2 regions of the Shewanella sp. 10N.286.52.E4 genome follow, and region 1 is predicted to be linked to the other one. Evidence: predicted binding sites of a transcription regulator. Region 1 holds the regulator's gene; the other holds the start of a gene.
What was found. The regulator ArgR, encoded in region 1, controls arginine synthesis, uptake and breakdown. The targets are predictions, from matches to a motif close to ANTGAATANNTATTCANT.

Region 1 (3,365 bases):
CATCGAAAGCGGCATTAAATATGCTAATCAAAACCACTGCAATTGAATATGGCCGCAGAGCTAACAACGTCAAACTGATTGCGTTTCATCCCGGTACCACAGACACTGATTTATCAAAACCATTTCAACACAACGTACCCGAAGGAAAGCTGTTCACAACTGAATTTGTCGCACAACAATTACTGACGATTCATCAAGGGTTATCATTCAATCATGAAGCGGAATTTCTAGACTGGCAAGGTAAAACAATACCTTGGTAAACAATACTTTGATAAACGGTACCTTGATAAACGGTACCTTGGTAAACAATACCTTGATAAACAATACCTTGATAAACAATACCTTGATAAACAATACCTTGATAAACAGTAGCTTGATAAACAGTACCTTGGTAAACAATACCTTGATAAACAATACCTTGATAAACAGTAGCTTGATAAACAGTAGCTTGATAAACAGTAGCTTGATAAACAGTAACTTGATAAACAGTAGCTTGATAAACAGTAGCTTGATAAACAGTAGCTTGGTAAACAGTAGCTTGATAAACAGTAGCTTGATAAACGGTACCTTGGTAAACAATACCTTGATAAACGGTAGCTTGGTAAACAATACCTTGATAAACAGTAGCTTGGTAAACGGTACCTTGATAAAACTCTGTGACGCCAAGAGCATGATGGTACTTTTGCTAAGAATTCAATGATCAAACAGGCACAAAAAAGCGAAGCATTACGCTTCGCTTTTTTAGTCAATAAGCGAAATGCTTATTTAACGAATTCAACACCTAGGTTGATATCGCCTTTTAGTGTATCAAGCATTGCATCACGTGCATTGGCTTCAAACGCGCTAACTTCGCCGTATGGAAGAACTTTTTCAACGCCGTTTTTGCCTAGCACTACAGGCTGTGCGAAGAATTCAGCATGTTCACTGCCGCCATCTACGTATGCACACTCAACAACGTTTGCTTCACCTTGAAGACCACGTACTAATGATAGACCGAAACGACATGCCGCTTGACCCATTGAAAGTGTCGCACTACCGCCACCCGCTTTAGCTTCAACAACTTCAGTACCCGCATTCTGGATACGTGTAGTAAGTGCTGCAACTTCTTCATCAGTAAAGCTTACGCCTTCAACCTGTGAAAGAAGTGGAAGAATAGTCACACCACTGTGGCCGCCAATAACGTTAATGTTTACATCAGCAACGTTTAGACCTTTAAGGTCAGCAATGAAAGTTTCAGAACGGATAACATCCAGTGTAGTAACACCGAATAAACGATTTTTATCGTAAACACCTGCTTTTTTAAGTACTTCAGCAGCAATTGCAACCGTAGTGTTCACTGGGTTAGTGATCACACCGATTAATGCTTTAGGGCAAGTCGCTGCCACTTTTTCAATCAAGTTACGAACGATACCCGCGTTGATGTTGAAAAGATCTGAACGATCCATACCTGGCTTACGTGCAACACCAGCAGAGATTAACACAACATCAGCGCCAACTAATGCAGGCGTTGGATCTTCGCCAGCAAAACCAGTTACTTCAACGTCTGTTGGGATGTGGCTTAAATCGACAGCAACACCTGGAGTAACAGGAGCAATGTCATAAAGAGACAACTTTGAGCCTGCAGGAAGTTGAGTTTTTAATAGTAAAGCTAGGGCCTGGCCAATACCGCCAGCAGCACCAAGTACAGCTACTTTCATAATTATCTCCAATAACGTTCTAGTGTATGACTTCTAAATGTATGATTCGCAGTTTGTGACATAGATCATATTTCTTGTGGCGTCACATTACTGCATCAGCGAGACAATTTCAATTATCCGTTAGTGGAGTAAGGTGAATTACTTATTCTATGATATGTATATAAATAATCACTGATTTAGCCATTCACACTGTAAAGTGAATTTTTATTCACCGATTTAGCTTATTTCTTGACTTGTGACGTTTATCTATTCAAAATGAACCCGTTTTGTGAATATATTGTATTCATTTTAATTATTACTATAAGACGAAAAAAATATGCCAGCGACCAAGAATCAGGATGAACTCGTTAGAACGTTTAAGTCGATACTAAAGGAAGAGCGCTTTGGTAGCCAAAGTGAGATAGTTAACGCGCTGCAAGCAGAAGGTTTTGGCAATATCAACCAGTCAAAAGTTTCACGTATGCTGAGCAAATTTGGGGCCGTACGTACTCGAAATGCTAAACAAGAAATGGTGTACTGTTTACCTGCAGAATTAGGTGTTCCTACCGCAGGTAGCCCAGTAAAAAACCTCGTCCTCGACGTTGACCATAACCAAGCAATGATTGTGGTTCGCACCAGCCCTGGCGCTGCACAGTTGATCGCTCGCTTATTGGACTCAATAGGTAAGCCTGAGGGGATTTTAGGAACGATTGCTGGAGATGACACTATTTTCATTTGTCCAGCTAGCATCAAGACTATTGACGATACACTGGAAACGGTTAAGTCACTGTTTAATTACAGCGAGTAATTAAACGATATCGGCGAACTAACCGATGTAAGACAGGAAGTCAGCCAATAAAAAAGCAATGCCATCGCATTGCTTTTTTTGTGTCTGATAGTTAACAACTAAACAGGTTAGTCATTAGCAAACTGAGCTAAGAAATCTAATGAAGGGGCGAAAAAAGATGAGCCCGTTAATGCTTTAGTGAATTGCATTAAATGATCATGGTTACCATGGCCATCACCGTGCACCATACTGCGAAGCATTTCTTCAAAATGAGTTGGCTTGCTACAGGTCGAGATAAACATTAACCCTTGCTCTCTTAATGAGCCAAACGGCATGCTTTGACGTAGGATTTCCATTGACTTACCATCAGCGTCTTTTAAGTTAACGCGTTTAATATGGCTGGTTAATGGCTTATCTTCAGAAGCATATTCAATATCATCTTGCTTTGTTCGGCCGATAATATCTTCTTGTTTCTTCTGTGGTAGGCGATTCCACTTACTTAAATTATGAGCATATTTTTGCACATGCACATAACTGCCGCCTTTAAATTGATTATCTTCATCAGCGACTAGCGCAACTTCTTGGCGACTACGCCCTTTCGGGTTTTCAGTGCCGTCAACAAAGCCTGTTAAATCACGGCTATCCATGAAACGGAAACCACGTTCTTCTTCAATTAGCTCAACCAAACCTTCAAACATTTGGCTAATTTCATTGGCAACTAAATGCAAAATATCATAACGATCACAGCGGATATGCATGAATAAATCGTACTCAATGGCAGGAGCATCACGATTCCCCTCTTGCATCGCTGGGAATGGACGCAATTGAGCTGGACGCTGTTCACCATAAATAGTGTCCCAATAGTTAGCACCAATAGCGACAAAACCATTAAAGGCACTGTC
Region 2 (3,365 bases), on a different contig from region 1:
CAGCGGCTTCGATACCACAGGTACCGACAACTTCATTGGTTTTCAGATCTTCAAGCACCATCAAATAACCTTCATCAAAAGGCTTTTCAACTTGCTTGGAAAAAGAGGCTTCTGCACGAGCGATTTTCGATCGCAATAGCTCTTCGTTGACAGGCAGAGATGTAAACCCATGTCCTGACTCAACAGCTACCTTGTATAGAGCATCGTAATCACTGGCGCGAATTGGTCGAATGATTAGCATCAAACTCTCCTAAAATAACACCTATAAAGTCAGTATTTATGCCTTCAGGCTTAAATACTTAACCTCATTGGTTACCCAAACAAAAAAGCGCAACCCAATGGTTGCGCAATTTTATCAATTAACCTGCAACTACTTTAGCTACAGCACGTTCAAAACGCGCTAAACCTTCAGCAATATCGGCTTCTGGGATCACAAGAGAAGGAGCAAAACGCACTACGTTAGCACCAGCAATCAGGCTCATTAAACCTTCTGCAACTGACGCAACAAGGAAGTCACGACTACGACCAGCGTATTGTTCATTCAGTACAGCACCTAATAACATGCCTTGGCCGCGTACTTCTTCAAATACATTATATTTAGCATTAATTGCCGCTAAACCATCACGGAATAATTGCTCGCGATGCTTAACACCGTTAAGTACTTCAGGTGTATTAACGACATCCATTACAGCGTTACCAATAGCACACGCTAGTGGGTTACCACCATAAGTAGAACCGTGAGTACCAATTTTTAAATGTGCTGCAATTTTAGCAGTAGTCAGCATTGCTGCGATTGGGAAACCGCCACCTAATGCTTTAGCACTGGTTAAAATATCAGGTACGATATCTGTGCCCATGTATGCGAATAGCTCACCAGTACGGCCAACACCTGTTTGTACTTCATCAAAAATAACTAATGCGTCATGCTTATCAGCTAAAGCACGAACCGCTTTAAGGAATTCTGGGTCACCATTGATAATTCCGCCTTCACCTTGAAGCGGCTCAAGCATAATGGCACATGTATTATCTGAGATGACAGCTTCAAGTGCAGCAATATCATTGAATGGTACGTGAGTAACACTTTGTGGCTTAGGACCGAAACCATCAGAATAAGCCGCTTGGCCACCAACAGTAACAGTAAAGAAAGTACGACCGTGGAAGGCTTTATCAAATGCAATGATTTGATCTTTTTGTGGACCGTGATTTTCTAGTGCGTAACGACGAGCTAGTTTCAGCGCAGCTTCGTTAGCTTCTGCGCCCGAGTTAGCAAAATAAACACGTTCAGCAAAAGTGGCATTAACTAACTTAGTCGCCAACTCTAGTGCTGGTTCGTTAGTCATTACATTTGAAAGATGCCAAAGTTTTTCGCCTTGTTCTTTAAGCGCGCCAACTAGAGCAGGATGACAATGACCTAAACAGTTCACTGCAATACCACCAGCAAAGTCAATAAACTCGTTACCTTGTTGATCCCAAACTCGGCTACCTTCACCGCGAACAGGAATTACTGCTGCAGGCGCATAATTAGGCACCATAACTTCATCAAATTGGGCACGTGTTAAGTTCATTTCAACGCTCATTACTTTTCGTCCTTTGGTTATTAAGTGATTTAAAAATCACTCTAGTCCGCTGTCTGTATTGGTTTTGGTTTAGTATCGCAGCGGTTGCTTGTCTAACTTGAAGGTCATTATTAGCTAAAATGTGATCAAAATACCAGTTTTTAGCTGTTAACTATTCATTACTGAAATGATTAGTGAATAAAGAGTGATAAAAATGCGCATACAAAGTACTTATATTGCTAAATTTGAGCATAAATAGTCATAAAAAAAGTTATTTGAACTCGATTTACTTAGCTATTCATCAAATATGCATAATTAGACAAGTCAATTTAGTCAATCACAGTCCCATTACTGTGATTACACTAAATCCAATTTACGGTAGTTTTGCCCTTTCAGCCTGATAAGTTCCTGCTCAGTAAATTCATAATAATCAAACATCACACGCTTTTCTTGGGGTTCAATTAGGCGAGATTCTTCTAACAATAACACTTTCGCGAAGCAGCTCGCTTTCGCGACGATGGCACTTTCAGCAGAGAACTCGCTAAAGTGGTAATTAAAATCGAGCTCTTTTAGTATTTTTGTCAGCTTACTGTTTTCAAATTCAAGTAAATCCAGCATTTGCCAATTTAACTGCTCACCATGAGACATTACCTTGCTAAAGACTTCATTAGCAGGAAACTCAGATGCCATCACAGCATCGTAGAGATTCTTATCTCCTTTAGCACTCGTTTCTCGCAGCCAAGTGCCCCAGGTTTTCTCAAACTGCCTTGCGCTAGCATTCAAGATAGTCGCACTGCCTAATTGCTTCATGAGCGACGCGCTGTAAACCAACGCCGCATCTTTCTCATGCAATACTGCTAGGGCTTTGGCTGCAATTGCAGTCATCATGCTATATCGCCATAGCTTTCTGGTGGTCCAAACTAGATTGGCATTACCAGAAGGCAACCAGTTACGTAGGCAAAAGTAAGGTATTACCGCTTGTAAGTTTTCAATGCCAATATAATTAAGGACTAACTTAATATCAGTGACTTTAACTTCCGAGCGCTGAGGTCTTCTATGGCTTGATGCTGGGCTATTAATTAAATTGACTAAATCGGTATACAACCAGGAGATGTTTTCGACTAAGGGGCGGATACGACGAAGATCAGGGTCTTTATTCAATAGTAAATCAAGTAGTAAGACTTGTGACTCAGCTAGACCAGATTGTTCCAGCATTTGTTTAGGTGAGCTAATTTGATGCTCTAGGGCATTCATCACTGTGATGGTCAGCTGCTCAGAAATACGCTTAAGCACATGCTGAGCTTTTGCTTGCTCTTCCATGCGCGCCTTAATGGCTTTACGCTCGACTTCTAATTTATTGGCATCATCCTCAAGCTGTTTATCGCGATCATCAAACTGCTGGGTCAGCTTTTCTTTCCCTACAATAAGTTGTTTATATAATCGATTTTCAACTTCGATGACTTTTCCTGGTCTGACTCCACCTGCTACCGACACTGCCACTACTGCAAACCTTTAACCTTGATACATGTTGGTGATAATAAAGGATATCGGCCGCTTTATGTATCAATTGAGCGTAATAATCAAAAAAGAAAGACATAAAAAAGGCTTCCAATAGGAAGCCCTTTTAAGGTGAAGCGCTTCATGCATGGCATAAAGTGCTAATTTCCAATATTTACTTAAGCTCTTGCTCAAATAGTTTGTATATACGACGGTATTCATCTAACCAGCTTGATGGCTGTCTAAAGCCATGCGGTTCAACTGGGTAAATCGCCGTCTCAAACATTGGTTTTTCAAGTTCAATTAAACGTT

Region 2: a site for ArgR is predicted at 1,601-1,618, ahead of AB4153_RS04100 (aspartate aminotransferase family protein). Genes of this name have one in related genera too.

Annotation. Positions count from the first base shown of each region.
Region 1 is NZ_JBFRJJ010000019.1:54,550-57,914, forward strand. It holds gene AB4153_RS09930 (SDR family NAD(P)-dependent oxidoreductase) at 1-260, shown strand, start outside; gene AB4153_RS09935 (pentapeptide repeat-containing protein) at 419-700, shown strand; gene mdh (malate dehydrogenase) at 762-1,697, opposite strand; gene argR (transcriptional regulator ArgR) at 2,014-2,484, shown strand; gene AB4153_RS09950 (Dyp-type peroxidase) at 2,592-3,365, opposite strand, start outside.
Region 2 is NZ_JBFRJJ010000007.1:57,866-61,230, forward strand. It holds gene astA (arginine N-succinyltransferase) at 1-241, opposite strand, end outside; gene AB4153_RS04100 (aspartate aminotransferase family protein) at 360-1,577, opposite strand; gene AB4153_RS04105 (HDOD domain-containing protein) at 1,914-3,056, opposite strand; gene AB4153_RS04110 (prolyl oligopeptidase family serine peptidase) at 3,229-3,365, opposite strand, start outside.